DNA from 2 places in the Microbacterium sp. NPDC055988 genome. Region 2 is predicted to be linked to the other one. Evidence: riboswitches for the same ligand, from Rfam matches in the RefSeq annotation. Region 2 holds a riboswitch; the other holds the start of a gene.
The links. A riboswitch is a leader RNA that binds a small molecule or an ion and turns the genes downstream of it on or off. The one in region 2 is predicted to bind thiamine pyrophosphate.
Positions count from the first base shown of each region.

Region 1 (7,593 bases), on a different contig from region 2:
GGCGGAACGACTACGGCGGGCTGACCTTCCGCGCGACCGGCGCGGCCCAGCCGTTCTTCATCAAGTGGGGCCCCCGAAACCTCGAGTTCACGCTGAGCGACGAGGCCGAGCGGATGCAATGGGCGTCACGGTGGATCACGGTGCCGACCGTGCTCGACAGCGGCGGCGACGAGACGCACGAGTGGATGGTCACGGCCGCGCTCGACGGGCTGAGCGCCGTGGACCCGCGGTGGGTCGCCGAGCCCGCTGTCGCGGTGCGTGCCGTCGGCGAAGGGCTCCGCGCCCTGCACGATGCTCTCCCCGTCGCGGACTGCCCGTGGGAGTGGAGCGTTTCGTCGCGCATCGAGAACGCCGAGCGGCGCGGCATCGTCGTGCCGGACGAACTGCGGACCGCACCCGAGATCGACCGTCTCGTCGTCAGCCACGGCGATGCCTGCTGCCCGAACACGCTCGTGGGCGACGACGGACGCTGGCTCGCCCACGTCGACCTGGCACTGCTCGGCGTGGCCGACCGCTGGGCCGACATCGCCGTCGCCTCCATGAGCACCGAGTGGAACTACGGCCCCGGCTGGGAGGACGCGCTCATCGAGGCCTACGGTGTCGAGCCCGACCGCGAGCGCCTCGCCTACTACCGAGAGCTCTGGAACGCGGCCTGATCCTCCGCTGACACCGGCCCGACTCAGGCTCCGGGGCCGAGGATGAAGTTCCATGCCCCGGTGGCCACGGCGGCGGCGATCGCGATGCCCGAGATCGCCGCCCCCACGGCGAGCAGCATCCACTCGGCCGCGCCGAACCGCGACTCCCGCGCCCAGGTGCGACGCCCCGGCGCTCCGAAGCCGCGCGCCTCCATGGCGGTGGCGAGCTTCGCTCCACGCCGGATCGACAGCACGAGCAGCGCGAACGCCATACCGAGGAACCGACGGATGCGGCCGCGATCGGCCACGCCTCTCGCCCGGCGCGCGAGCTCGAGCGCACGCCAGTCGTCGAGGAAGAGCCCCACCATCCGCAGCCCCGCGAGCGCGCCGAGCACGAACCGGGCGGGAAGTCGCAGGATCTGGCCGAGACCGTCGGCGAGATCGGTCGGGTCGACCGTGATGAAAAGGACGACCGACGGGAGAGCGATCGCGAGCACCCGCAGCATCGTGGCGAGCGCGAGCGCGAGCGATCCCTCGCTGATCCGCAGCACGAACCAGTCGACGTAGACGGTGCCGCTCGTCTCGCCGTAGAGCGCGATGGTCAGGCCGGTCAGGGGTGCGGCGAGCCAGACCGGCCAGGTGCGCATCCAGAACTCGCGCCAGCCGATCCCGGCGAACAGGAACAGCACGAACTCCAGCACGAGCGCGACAGATGCCGACACCGGGTCCAGCGTCAGGATCAGGGGCACGGCGATCAGCGCACTGACCCCGAGTTTGGCCACCGGATTGACGGCGGCGAGGGCTCCGGAACGCGCCTGCGTCTCAAGCAGCGTCATGATGCGCCCCCGAGTTCGAACCGCTCGGCGTGCAGCGCCCGCGCGACGTCGAGGTCGTGGGTGATCGTGACGATCGCCGACCCCTCGTCGCGGAGCGCCGCGAGCATGGCGACCAGTTCCGCCCAGGTGCGGGCATCCTGACCGAAGGTGGGTTCGTCGAGCACGAGCACCCGTGGTCTGGTCGCGATGGCCGCGGCGACCGTGAGGCGGCGCTTCTCCCCGCCCGAGAGCGTGTACGGGTTGGCGGCGGCGAGATGGGTCAGGCGCAGTCGCGCGAGCAGCTCGTCGCTGCGCGCGGCAATCTCGCCTTCGCCCATCCCGAGCGCGCGCGGCCCGACGGCCAGCTCGTCGCGCACGGTCTTCGCGAGCAACTGGTGCTCGGGCTCCTGGAACACCATGCCGATGCGAGTCAGCAGATCCCGTGAGGCCCAGCGGATCGGCGAAGGGTGCGCCTCGGCGGCGAGGGAGACGGATGCCGTCAGCTCGCCTGCCGCGGGTGGGAGGAGTCCCGCGAGGGTCAGCCCGAGCGTGGACTTGCCCGCCCCGTTCGGGCCGGTGATCGCCAGCGCGTGGCCGGCGCGCACGTCGAGGTCGATGCCCGTGGCGACCGGGCGCCCCTTGACACGGGCGACGGCCAGCCCGCGGGCGGAGAGCAGCGTCTCCCCCGGCACGCCGCGTGGAGGCGGGGGTGCAGCCGGAGCATGCCCCGGCACCCACACGCCGTCGGCCGCGAGGCGCGCCCCCTGGTCGCCGAGCACCTCGCCGGGTGCTCCGTCGGCCACCACTCCCCCGGCGCCGATCACGATCACGCGCGTGATGAGCGGCAGCCAGACCTCGAGACGGTGCTCGACGACGACGAGCGTCGCCGGCTGCGCCTGCAGCATCCGCTCCACCGCGTCGCGCACCTCGACCACCCCGGCCGGATCGAGGTTCGCGGTCGGCTCGTCGAGCAGCACGAGCCCGGGGCGCATGGCGAGCATGCCGGCGAGCGCGAGCCGCTGCTTCTGCCCACCCGAGAGCGCTTTGGTCGGGTGGTCGAGCGGCACATCGAGGCCGACGGCATCCAGCGCCGATCGCACCCGCGGCCAGATCTGCTCCCGCGGCACTCCGAGGTTCTCGCAGCCGAAGGCGACGTCGTCGCCCGCTCGCGCCAGGATCACCTGCGAGTCCGGGTCCTGCAGCACGAGGCCGGCGCGCCCCCGGGTGGCGACGGCCGGAGCACCGTCGACGAGGAGCTCGCCCGTGCTCTCGCCCTCCTCTTCGCCGCCGAGCACGCCCGCGAGACCGTGCAGCAGGGTGGACTTGCCCGCGCCGGATGCTCCGAGCACGAGCACGCGCTCACCGGGATCGATGCGGAACGAGACGTCGCTCAGCGCCCAGGCGAGGCGACTCGCGTGACGCCACCCCCAGCCGCGGGCCTCGACGGCGGCGGGGATGGTGTGATCCGCCGCCATCAGACGCGGACGCGCGCCTCGCGCCCGGAGCCGAATCGGTCGAGCGCTCCGGTCGCGGCGATGCCTCGCGCCAGCACCCACGACAGCGCACCCGCGATGACGGCCCCGGAGATGACCGTGCTGATCAGGTAGATCGTCGCGAAGGCGGGCCCGGATCCGGCGTACCAGAGCACGAGGTTGTTGATCCCGCCCGCGAGCGCGGCTCCCGCACCCGCGAGGATCGCGACCGGCAGCGACCAGCGACGGTAGAAGAAGAGCAGGAAGACCAGCTCGGCGCCGAGGCCCTGCACGAGTCCGGCTTCGAGCGTGAGGAATCCGCCCCACTGGTTGCCGATGAGGGCCGAGACGACCGCCGCGAGCAGCTCGACGTAGATCGCCGCACCCGCCTTGCGGATGATCAGCCCGCCGAGGACACCCGCGAAGAGCCATGGGCCGTCGAGGAGCCCCTGAACTCCGGGGAGCAGCGGCTCGAGCAGCGCCTTCGGGCCGAGGTAGCCGACGTTCCAGGCGAGGAAGATCAGTCCGGCGGCGACGCCGATGACGCTGGCGACGACGATGTCGACGATGCGCCAGCGCAGGAAGCTTCTGGCCGGGGGCGTGGCCTGTGCCTTCGCGGACGCCGATGTGGACGTGGACGTGGACGTGCTCATTATGAACTCCTCCCTGCGCTGGCATGACCCAGATCAGGTTCGACGGTCGAAGCGCGATTCGCTCCCTCTCAGCCCGGCTCGCCGGACTCCCGTGGTTGTGCTGAAGATCCTACCGGCTCACGACACCCCGCGGGAGACGGGCCGTGCGCCGCGCAACGCGCCCGGGATTGGGTACCGTAAACGAGTGACCGCTTCAGATCCCGCCGACGAGGCGACGGGCGTCGTCCACGGCGACAGCTCGCCGGACGCCGTCCCCTCCGGACGTGTCGACGCCCTGCCGGTCGCAGAGGATGCTGTACCTGCGGACTCCGGCGACACCTCCGCCTTCGCCGCCGACCGCCTGTTCGCTGGCGACGTGCGACCCCCGGATGCCGCCGTGTCCCCGGCGATCCCGGTCGACTCCGCGGCGATCGGAGCGCTGTTCACGACGCAGAGTTCCACGGGCGGCGACGAGCCGGAACCCGAGTTCCCCACCGAACCCGCCGCAGAGCCTGTCGAGCCCGCTGAGCCCACACAGCCCGTGGATGTGACGGCGGCGACACCACCGCTGACCAAACCGCCGTTCGTCCCGGCCGAGCAGACGGCCGGTGAAGAGCCGGCTGACGACGCGAATGCGCTCCTCGACGCGAATGCACCGCAGTGGGCGGACGAGACGACCGGAGCGACGGCCCTGACCTGGGTGGATGCCGCGACAGTCGCCGCACATCCGCCTCTCGCGACTCTCGACGAGCCGGCCGAGGCCGAGCAGACGGGCGGCCTGATGCGCGGTGCCCACCTGCGCCCGGCGATCGCCCGCCCGGGGATCCTCGTGCCGTTGGCGACCCTCGTCGCGATCGTCGCCGCCTACGCCGGCACGACGATGCTGTGGCCCCTGCACGAAGTGCCGCCCACGGTGCAGTCCGTCGAATTCACCACCGTCCCCGCCGCCGCGGCTGCGCTCGCCTGGCCCGGTGAGGGCAGCGCGGCGGTCGGCATCGGCGGGCTGAGCACGGCGGCCTCGAGTCCCGCCGCGGTGAGCATAGCGAGCATCACCAAGGTCGTGAGCAGTCTGATGGTGCTCGACCGGATGCCGCTGGCCCTCGGCGAGCAGGGACCCGAGTTCAGCTTCGACTACGGCGACAGCGTGGAGTACTGGGACTATCGGCGCAGCGATCAGTCGGCGCTGGATGTGCCCGTCGACGGTGTGCTGACCGAGTACCAGCTGCTTCAGGGCACACTCCTCGGATCGGCGAACAACTACATCGATCGGCTCGCGTCCGAGATCTGGGGCTCCGACCGCGAGTTCGCGTCCGCCGCGGAGACCTGGCTGAGAGAGCGCAACCTCACCGGCATCACGGTCGTGACCCCGTCAGGCTTCGATGAGCGCAACGTCTCCACGCCCGAGTCGCTGATCGCGCTGGGCGAGCTGGCGATGCAGAACCCGGTGTTCGCGGAGATCGTGGGCACGAAGTCGGTGGATCTTCCCGGCGCGGGCACGGTCGTCAACACGAACGGGATGCTCGCCGATCCGGGTGTCGTCGGCATCAAGACCGGCACGCTGGTCGGCTGGAACCTGCTCACGGCGAAGGATGTGACCGTCGGCGACACGACCGTGCAGCTGTACGCCGCCGCGCTGAACCAGGCGGGCGACGACGAGCGGCTCGCCCTGACCCGCTCGCTGTTCGCCGAGACGGAGGCCGCGCTGCAGGCACAGGGACCGGCGGTCGCCGCGGGCACGGTCGTGGGACGCGTCACGACCCTGTGGGGCGAGGACGTCGAGGTCATCACCGAGTCCGACGCCGATGTGGTGCTGTGGAACGGCGCCCTCGCGACGGCCACCCCGACCTTCGATCTCGCGGACGAGCGCGACGAAGACGGCACGGTGGGGACGATGACAACGGTCGGACCGCTCGACAGCGCGACGGTTCCCCTGGTCCTGGCCCGGGACGTCGAGGGCCCCAGCCCCTGGTGGCGCCTGACCCACCCGCTCGAGCTCCTCGGCATCACCACCGACGCCCGCTGACTCTCTCGCCCTGAAGAGTCAAAGAACGCCGCCTGCAGGCCTTAGGAGGCGGCGTTCTTTGACTCCTCACCTGCTGCGCACACAGAACCGCGCACACAGAACCGCTCACACAGCACAGCGCCCCACCCCGCGTGTGCGGGATCGGGCGCTGTGCGTGATGCGGATCAGCCGCGAGGAGCGGAGCCGTCGGCCCCGTCTTCGAGCAGAGCCTGCGCGGCGGCGGTCTCGGCCGCCGGCACCTGGGCGCCGACTGATGCTCCGGCCACGGCGGCGGCCTCTTCCTTGGCACTCTCGTCGGCGTCGGCCTCTCCGGTGACGACGACCGGCGTCGATCCGGTGAGCGCGTCTTCGGCGTCGATGTCGGTCGCCGCCTGCTCGAACTGCGACTGGTACAGGCGCCAGTAGGCGCCCTGCGCGGCGATGAGCTCGTCGTGCGTGCCCTTCTCCACGATGTCGCCGTGCTCCATCACGAGGATGAGGTCGGCGTCGCGGATGGTCGACAGACGGTGCGCGATCACGAACGACGTGCGCCCCTCGCGAAGCGCGGCCATCGCGTGCTGCAGCAACAGCTCGGTGCGCGTGTCGACGGCCGACGTGGCCTCATCGAGGATGAGGATCGACGGCTGCGCGACGAACGCCCGGGCGATCGTGATGAGCTGACGCTCACCCGCCGAGACGTTCGCGGCATCCTCGTCGAGCACGGTGTCGTAACCCTCGGGGAGGGCATGCACGAAGCGGTCGACGTACGTCGCCTTGGCGGCGGCGAGAACCTCTTCGTCGGTCGCCGTGGAGCGACCGTATCGGATGTTCTCGCGGATGCTGCCGGCGAACAACCACGGGTCCTGCAACACCATGCCGGTGCGCGAGCGCAGCTCGTCGCGGGTCACCTCGGCGATGTCCTGGCCGTCGAGCGTGATGCGTCCGCCGCTGAGCTCGTAGAAGCGCATGATCAGGTTGACCAGCGTCGTCTTGCCCGCACCCGTCGGACCGACGATCGCGACCGTCTGGCCCGGTTCCACCCGGAACGACAGGTCCCGGATGAGCGGACGCTCCGGCGTGTACGAGAACGCGACGTTCTCGAACTCGATGACACCCTTGCCCTCGACGAGCTCGGGTGCATCGGCGTCGTCTGCCTCCTGCTCGTCGGCGTCGAGCAGCTCGAACACCCGCTCGGCGGATGCCGTGCCCGACTGGACCACCGCGGCCATGCCACCCAGCTCGGACAGCGGCTGCGTGAACTGCTGCGAGTACTGGATGAACGCCTGCACGTCGCCGAGACGCAGCTGGCCGTTCGCGACCATCAGGCCGCCGAGCACCGCGATGCCCACGTAGCTGAGGTTCCCGACGAACATCATCGCCGGCATGATGATGCCGGAGAGGAACTGCGCCTTGAAGCTCGCCTGGAACAGCTCTTCGTTCTCGACCTGGAACTTGTCCAGAGCATCCTTCTCGCGTCCGAAGACCTTCACCAGCGCGTGGCCGGAGAACGCCTCCTCGACGCGGGCGTTCAGTCGACCGACCTTGCGCCACTGCGTGCCGAAGGCCTTCTGCGAGCGCGGTCCGATGATGCCGAAGATCACGCCCATGAGCGGCAGCGTGATGAGCGCGACGAGTGCCAGCTGCCACGAGATCGAGAACATCATGACGAGCACGCCGATCACGGTGAGCACCGAGGTGAGGGCACCGGACAGCGACTGCTGCATCGTCTGCGTGATGTTGTCGATGTCGTTCGTGACGCGCGAGATCAGCTCACCGCGCTGCACCTTGTCGAAGTACGCCAGCGGCAGGCGGTTGATCTTCGCCTCGACCGACTCGCGCAGTCGCCACATGGTGCGCACCATGATCACGTTGATGACGTAACCCTGGATCCAGGTGAGGAATGCCGCAGCCACGTAGATCGCGAGCACCGCGGCGATCACGAGACGCAGCGCCTCGAAGTCGACGCCCTGGCCGACCGTGAAGTCGCCCAGCGCTCCGACCTGGTTGGCGAAGTCGTCCTGACCCGCCCCGCGCAGC
Region 1 covers NZ_JBHJXY010000001.1:725,616-733,208, forward strand. Annotated here, with positions in the region: gene ACFC14_RS03660 (phosphotransferase) at 1-656, shown strand, start outside; gene ACFC14_RS03665 (energy-coupling factor transporter transmembrane component T family protein) at 680-1,471, opposite strand; gene ACFC14_RS03670 (ABC transporter ATP-binding protein) at 1,468-2,925, opposite strand; gene ACFC14_RS03675 (ECF transporter S component) at 2,925-3,575, opposite strand; TPP riboswitch at 3,569-3,678, opposite strand; gene ACFC14_RS03680 (D-alanyl-D-alanine carboxypeptidase) at 3,760-5,577, shown strand; gene ACFC14_RS03685 (ABC transporter ATP-binding protein) at 5,742-7,593, opposite strand, start outside.
Region 1: linked by a shared signal. The riboswitch ahead of ACFC14_RS03675 (ECF transporter S component) and the one ahead of thiM (hydroxyethylthiazole kinase) in region 2 are both predicted to bind thiamine pyrophosphate.

Region 2 (7,593 bases):
CGCGGTCCTGAACGCCTCGATGCGCCAGGTCGCCCCCGAGAACAAGGCCGCGTTCGGCAAGCTCGTGGGCCAGGGGCGCGGGCAGGTGACGCAGGCGCTCGCGGCCAAGGAGGCAGAGCTGGCCGCCGCTGAGGTGGCTGCGCGTCTCGAGGCCGAACGTGTCGACATCACCGCCGTGCCCTCGCGCACACGGGTCGGCGCCCGGCACCCGCTCACGCTCCTCCAGGACCAGGTCTGCGACATCTTCGTCGGCATGGGATGGGAGATCGCGGAGGGACCGGAGCTCGAGCACGAGTGGTTCAACTTCGACGCCTTGAACTTCGACGTCGACCACCCGGCCCGTCAGGAGCAGGACACCTTCTACGTCGACCCGACCTCGCGTCACCTGGTCATGCGCACGCACACGAGCCCGGTGCAGGTGCGGTCGATGCTCGACCGCGAGGTGCCGATCTATGTGCTGTGCCCGGGGCGGGTGTACCGCACCGACGAGTTCGACGCCACGCACCTGCCGGTGTTCACGCAGTTCGAGGGGCTCGTCATCGACAAGGGCATCACGATGGCGCACCTCAAGGGCACGCTCGACCACTTCGCGAAGCAGCTCTTCGGTCCCGAGGCCGAGACGCGCTTCCGCACCAACTATTTCCCGTTCACCGAGCCCTCCGCCGAGCTCGACCTGTGGCACCCGACCTTCAAGGGCGGCGCGCGCTGGATCGAGTGGGGCGGCTGCGGCATGGTCAACCCGAACGTGCTGCGCGCCGCCGGGATCGACCCCGAGGTGTACAGCGGCTTCGCGTTCGGCATGGGCATCGAGCGGGGCCTGATGTTCCGCAGCGATGTACAGGACATGCGCGACATGGCCGAGGGCGATGTCCGTTTCAGCGAGCAGTTCGGGATGGTGGTGTGATGCGCGTCCCGCTTTCGTGGTTGCGTGAGTACGTCGATCTGGCAGCGGATGCCACGCCCGAGGATGTCCTCGCGGCGCTGGTGACCGTCGGCTTCGAAGAGGAGGACGTGCACCGCTTCGAGATCGCAGGTCCCGTCGTCGTCGGGCAGGTCGTCTCGATCGAGGCCGAGCCGCAGTCCAACGGCAAGACCATCAACTGGTGCCAGGTCGATGTGGGCGAGGCGAACGGCGGCATCCGCGGGATCGTCTGCGGCGCGCACAACTTCGTCGCCGGCGACAAGGTCGTCGTCACGCTGCCGGGCGCCGTGCTGCCTGGCCCTTTCCCGATCGCCGCCCGCAAGACCTACGGTCATGTCTCCGACGGCATGATCGCCTCCGCGCGCGAACTCGGCCTGGGTGACGAGCACAACGGCATCATCGTGCTCTCCGACCTCGGCATCGACGCGCCGGTCGGCACCGACGCGATCGCGCTGCTCGGCCTCGACGACGTCGCGGTGGAGATCAACGTCACCCCCGACCGCGGCTACGCGTTCTCCCTGCGCGGTGTCGCCCGTGAGTACGCACACGCCACGGGGGCGGAGTTCCGTGACCCCGCCGAGCGCGACTTCGCCGAACTCCAGCCGGGAACCGGGCACACGACCGTGGTCGACGACGTCGCGCCCGTGCGCGGCCGCGTCGGCGCGAGCGAGTTCGTGACCCGTGTCGTGCGGGACGTCGATCCCACGCGACCAACTCCGCCGTGGATGATCGCGCGGCTCAGCCTCGCGGGTATGCGCTCGCTGGGCGTCCTGATCGACATCACCAACTACGTCATGCTCGAGCTGGGGCAGCCGCTGCACGGTTACGACCTCGACAAGCTCGCGGGAGGAATCACGGTCCGCCGTGCCACCCCGGGCGAGAAGATGACCACCCTCGACGGCGTCGAGCGCTCGCTGCACGTCGAAGACCTCCTGATCACCGACGGGTCCGGTCCGATCGGCCTCGCCGGCGTCATGGGCGGCGGCACCACCGAGATGAGTGACACCACCCGCAACGTCCTCATCGAGGCCGCGAACTTCGACCCGATCACGATCGCCCGCACCGCCCGTCGGCACAAGCTGCCGAGCGAGGCATCCAAGCGCTTCGAGCGCGGTGTCGACCCGCTCATCCCGTTCGTCGCCGCGCGCCGGGCTGCCGACCTGATGGTCGAGCTCGCCGGAGGCACGCTCACGGAAGAGGGCGGGGCGCTGTTCGCGGAGGTCTTCGTCCCAGACATCGAGCTGCCCGCGGGCTTCGTGCAGGGACTCATCGGCGTCGACTACTCCGACGACGAGATCACCGGCGCGCTGACCACCATCGGCGCTGACGTCACCGCGGCGGAAGACGGCTCCGGCTGGACCGTCATCCCGCCGACCTGGCGGCCCGATCTCACCGACAAGTGGACATTGGCCGAGGAGGTCGCCCGCATCCACGGTCTCGACCGCATCCCCTCGGTGCTGCCGACGCCGCCGTCCGGCCGCGGGCTCACCGCTCACCAGCAGGGGCGTCGCCGCGTGGCCGACGCCCTCGCCGCCGCCGGCCTGGTCGAGACCCCGTCGTTCCCCTTCACCACCGAGGCGCAGAACGACCTCCACGGCTCCGCCTCGGGCGAGCACCTGCCGAGCATCCGCCTGGCGAACCCGCTCGACGGGCAGGCGCCGTTCCTGCGCCGCTCGCTCATCCCCGGATTGCTGCAGACCGCGCACCGCAACATCTCGCGTGGACTCACCGACCTGGCGATCTACGAGACGGGCGCCGTGTTCCTCCCGGAGCCTGGTGTCGAGTACGGCACCGACGAGGTGCCGCCGCTGGGTGAGCGTCCGTCGGACGAGACGCTCGCGGCCTTGAACGCCTCGATCCCGCCGCAGCACCGGTTCATCTCGGCGCTGCTGACGGGCCATGTCGCACCGCGGCAGCCCGGCCGTCCGGCCGAGGCGGCAGGACTCGTCGAGGCGCTGGACGCCGTTCGGGTGATCGCGGCCGCCGCCGGTGTCGAGATCGACGTCGTACAGTCGGAGCGCGCCGCCCTGCACCCGGGTCGTACCGGGTCACTGCGTGTCGCAGGCGAAGAGGTCGGCTACGTCGGCGAACTGCACCCGGCCGTGGCTGAGGGAGCCGATCTCCCCGGGCGCGCGACCGTGTTCGAACTCGACCTCGACCGCCTCCTGACGCTCGCGGGTGGCCGCGTCGTCGCGGCATCCCTGTCGACGTTCCCCGCCGCCACGCAGGACGTCTCGCTGACGCTGCCGGCGGAGGTGCCGGCCGCCGACGTGCAGGCCGCACTCGCCGAGGGCGCGGGTGCGTTGCTCGAATCGGTGCGACTGGTGGACGACTATCGCGGCGAAGGCGTGCCGGAGGGCTCGAAGAGCCTGACGTTCGCGCTGCGTTTCCGCTCCGGCGACCGCACGCTCACGGCAGCCGAGGCCACCGCGGCCAAGCTCGCCGGTGTCGAGGTCGCCGCCCAGCGCTTCGGAGCTGCACTGCGCGACTGAGTCGTCTCCGCGGAAGCCCTGATCTGCTCTGAGCGGAAGGGCTTCCGCGGGTGCCCGGTTGCTGATGACATGGGTCCATGACGGACGTGCTGATCCTCGGTGGAACGGGCTGGCTCTCCGGGCGCATCGCCCGCCGATGGCTGGATGCGGGAGCGACGGTGACCTGTCTCGCGCGCGGCAGGCGCCCTGCGCCGGAGGGTGCCGTGCTCGTGCGTGGTGACCGAGACGCCCCCGAGGTGTACGGCCGGCTTGCGAGCCGGGAGTGGGACCACGTGGTCGACATCTCGTCGCAGGCATCACAGGTCGAGGCCGCCGTCGGGGCCCTCGGCGAGCGTGCCGCACGGTGGACGTACGTGTCATCCATGTCGGTGTACTCCGACGACGAGACGATCGGTGCCGACGAGTCGGCACCGCGGCATCCGCCCGCTCGCCCCGGCGACGAGTACGAGTACGGACCGCAGAAGGCGGCGGCCGAGGATGCCGTGGGCGCCCTGGGCGATCGCGCGCTCATCGTGCGGCCGGGGCTCATCGTCGGCGACGGCGATCCCAGTGATCGATTCGGCTACTGGGCAGCGGCGTTCGCGCGGGCGGGTGCGGAGCCGGTGCTGCTGCCGCCGCTCGACGGGCGGAGCGCACAGGTGATCGATGTGGACGATCTCGCCGACTTCATCGCCACCGCCACCGTGAGCGGGCCGGTGAACGCGATCGGCGACCGGCACTCCCTCGGCGACGTGCTGCAGGCTGTCCGGCCGGCCGCGGGGCACACCGGCGAGACTGTGGTCGCCGAGGAGGAGTGGCTCGTCGCACACGAGGTCGGGTACTGGGCGGGGCCGAGATCCCTGCCGCTGTGGCTCCCGCCGGAGATGACGGGCTTCATGACCCGGTCGAATACCGCCTACCGCGATGCGGGTGGACGGCTGCGGCCGCTGAACGACACCATCCGGTCGGTCGTCGCCGATGAGCGAGAGCGCGGAGTCGACCGCGACCGTCGTGCTGGACTCACCCGAGCGGAGGAGCGGGCCCTCCTGGCCGATCGATAGACGCTTCTAGCCGATCGCTAGACTCTGAGCAGTGACACGGGGTGCCGCATCCGCGGCTGAGAACAGACCCGTCGAACCTGATCTAGTTCGTACTAGCGAAGGGATGTCGCGATGAGCGATTTTCTGCGTCCTGATTCCACCACCGATCTGCCCGGTGCCGCCGCGGCGCTGTGGGGGGTGCTGCGCGAGACGCCCCCGCTGACGCACTGCATCACCAACACCGTCGTCACCGGGTTCACCGCTAACGTGCTGCTCGCCCTGGGCGCCGCCCCGGCCATGGTCGACATCGTCGGAGAAGCCGAGATGTTCGCCGGCGTCGCCTCGGGTGTGCTGATCAACCTGGGCACGCCGACCCCGGAACAGCGCGCGGCGAGTCTCGAGGCCGTGGCGGGAGCTGCAGCATCCGGCACTCCCTGGGTGCTCGACCCGGTCGCGATCGGAGCCCTTCCGATCCGTACCGCCCTGGCGCACCGGCTGGCGGAACTTCGACCGACGGCGATCCGCGGCAATGCCTCCGAGATCCTCGCGCTCGCCGGCCTCAGTGCCGGTGGTCGCGGAGTCGATGCGACGGACAGCACGGATGCCGCCGCCGACGCGGCCGCTGTGCTCGCGCGAAGCACGGGCGCCGTGATCGCGGTGTCCGGTCCGGTCGATCTCCTCACAGATGGGGAGCGCGTGCTGTTCCTCGCGAACGGCCACGAGCTGCTGACCAAGGTCACGGGCGGAGGCTGCGCTCTCGGGGCTGTGATGGCCGCATTCCTCGGTGCTGCGCGGAACACCGGACACGACGCGCTCACGGCCGTCGCCTCCGCGAGCCTCGTGTACACGGTCGCCGCGGAGCGCGCGGCCGCCGCGTCGAACGGTCCCGGCAGCTTCGCCGTGGCGCTGCTGGATGCGCTCGCCGCGCTCGGCGCCGCCGACGTGATCGCGGACGCCCGCGTGGTGGCGGGTGCGCTGTGAACGCCGATCTCTCCCTCTACCTCGTCACGGATGCGCCGCTCTGCGGAGAGCGTGGTGTGGTCGAGACCGTCCGCCGTGCTGTGGACGGGGGCGTCCGCATCGTGCAGCTTCGAGACAAGAGCGCATCCGATGCCGAGACGGTCGAGCAGCTGCTCGCGCTGTCGCAGGCCATCGCCGGCCGCGCACTGCTCGTCGTGAACGACCGGCTGGATGCCGCGGTCGCCGCTCGCCGCCGTGGTGCGCGCATCGACGGCGTGCACCTGGGGCAAGGCGATGCGTCGGTGCTGCGGGCGCGCGAGTCTCTCGGGCCGGATGCGCTTATCGGCCTCACCGCGAACACCCCCGAGCACCTCGACGCCGTTCTCGCGCTGCCCGCGGGAACCGTCGACTACCTGGGCGTCGGAGTGATCCGCCCGACCTCGACGAAGCCGGATCATCCCGCGCCCCTCGGTGTGCGAGGGTTCCGCGACTTCGTGGCGCGCAGCCCGCTCCCGTGCGTGGCGATCGGGGGAGTGGGCATCGATGACACCGAAGCCCTTCGCGATGCCGGTGCCGACGGCCTCGCCGTGGTGTCGGCGCTGTGCGCGGCCGAGGATCCGGCAGCGACCGCCGCGGAGTTCCGGCGACGGTGGCGCGCGGGCACCGTGCCGCGGGTGCTCAGCATCGCCGGGAGTGACCCCTCGGGCGGGGCGGGCGTCCAGGCCGACCTCAAGTCCATCGCCGCGAACGGCGGGTACGGCATGGCCGTCCTCACCGCGCTGACCGCGCAGAACACCCGGGGTGTCCGGGCGGTGCACGTGCCGCCCGCAGACTTCCTCCGGGAGCAACTCGATGCGGTGTCGGACGACATCGTGATCGATGCCGTGAAGATCGGGATGCTGGCCGAGACGGAGGTGATCCGCGCGGTGGGCGAGTGGCTCGATCGGATGCGCCCGCCCGTCGTCGTGCTCGACCCGGTCATGGTCGCCACGTCGGGGGACAGGCTCCTCTCGCCGGATGCCGAGCGGGAGCTGCGCGGTCTGCTCGGCCGCGCGACGCTGATCACCCCGAACCTCGCCGAGCTCGCGGCGCTGACCGGCCGGGACATCGTCGACTGGGCCGACGGCGTGGTCGCTGCCGAGGAGCTGTCGGCCGAGATCGGTGCCGCCGTGCTCGTCAAGGGCGGTCATCTCACCGGCGACGAGGCTCCGGACGCGCTGGTCGACGCACGTCGCGGCCTTCGCCAGGAGTTCACCGGACCGCGCATCGTGACGGCGAGCACGCATGGCACGGGCTGCTCGCTCTCCTCGGCGCTGGCCACGCTGCTGGCCCGGGGGAGTGAGCCCGAGGAGGCGGTGCGCGCGGCACGTGCCTGGCTCCGCGAGTCCCTCCGCGCAGGGGACGGGCTGCGCGTGGGGCGCGGGCACGGCCCGATCAGCCACTTCGCCGGGCTGTGGGACCGTGGGGGTTCAGCGACGCGACCCGAGGCGACGGACATCGCCGCGGGCTGGTGGCAGGGAGTCGCCGGTATCCGTGCCGGGATCGATGAGCTGCCGTTCATCCGCGCGCTCGCCGACGGCTCTCTCGAGCGCGCGCCGTTCCTGTCCTATCTCGCGCAGGACGCGCTGTATCTGCGCGACTACGCCCGGGTGCTGGCCGAAGCCGCCCGCCTCGCGCCGACCTCGGCGGAGCAGGCATTCTGGGCGGAGTCCGCCCACGGCTCGATCGTCGGCGAATTGGAGCTGCACGCATCATGGCTGACCCCGTCGCAGGGGGTGAGCGCGGCGACATTCGCGGCGGAACCCTCCGCGGTGACGACGGCGTACCTCGATCACCTGCGGTCCGTCGCATTCGGCGGCGACTACGCCGAGATCGTCGCCGCCGTGCTCCCATGCTTCTGGCTCTACACGGACCTCGGCCGGCGCCTGCACGCGGGCGAACTCGGCGAATACGCGACGGATCCGCAGCATCCCTACGCCTCGTGGCTCGCGACGTACGCCGACCCCGCATTCGAGCAAGCGACCCGGACGGCGATCGAGTACGCGACGGCAGCGGCCGCGGCGGCGGATGCCGACACCAGGGCGAGGATGCGGCGGGCCTTCGTGTCCTCGAGCGCGCACGAGCTCGCCTTCTTCGCCGCACCGCTGGAGTCGTCGCTCCCTGGATGACGAGCCGGATTTGCGGTGGCTGCCGAGGCCGC
Region 2 covers NZ_JBHJXY010000002.1:255,493-263,085, forward strand. Annotated here, with positions in the region: gene pheS (phenylalanine--tRNA ligase subunit alpha) at 1-904, shown strand, start outside; gene pheT (phenylalanine--tRNA ligase subunit beta) at 904-3,414, shown strand; gene ACFC14_RS18430 (NAD-dependent epimerase/dehydratase family protein) at 3,492-4,454, shown strand; TPP riboswitch at 4,482-4,575, shown strand; gene thiM (hydroxyethylthiazole kinase) at 4,566-5,414, shown strand; gene ACFC14_RS18440 (bifunctional hydroxymethylpyrimidine kinase/phosphomethylpyrimidine kinase) at 5,411-7,561, shown strand.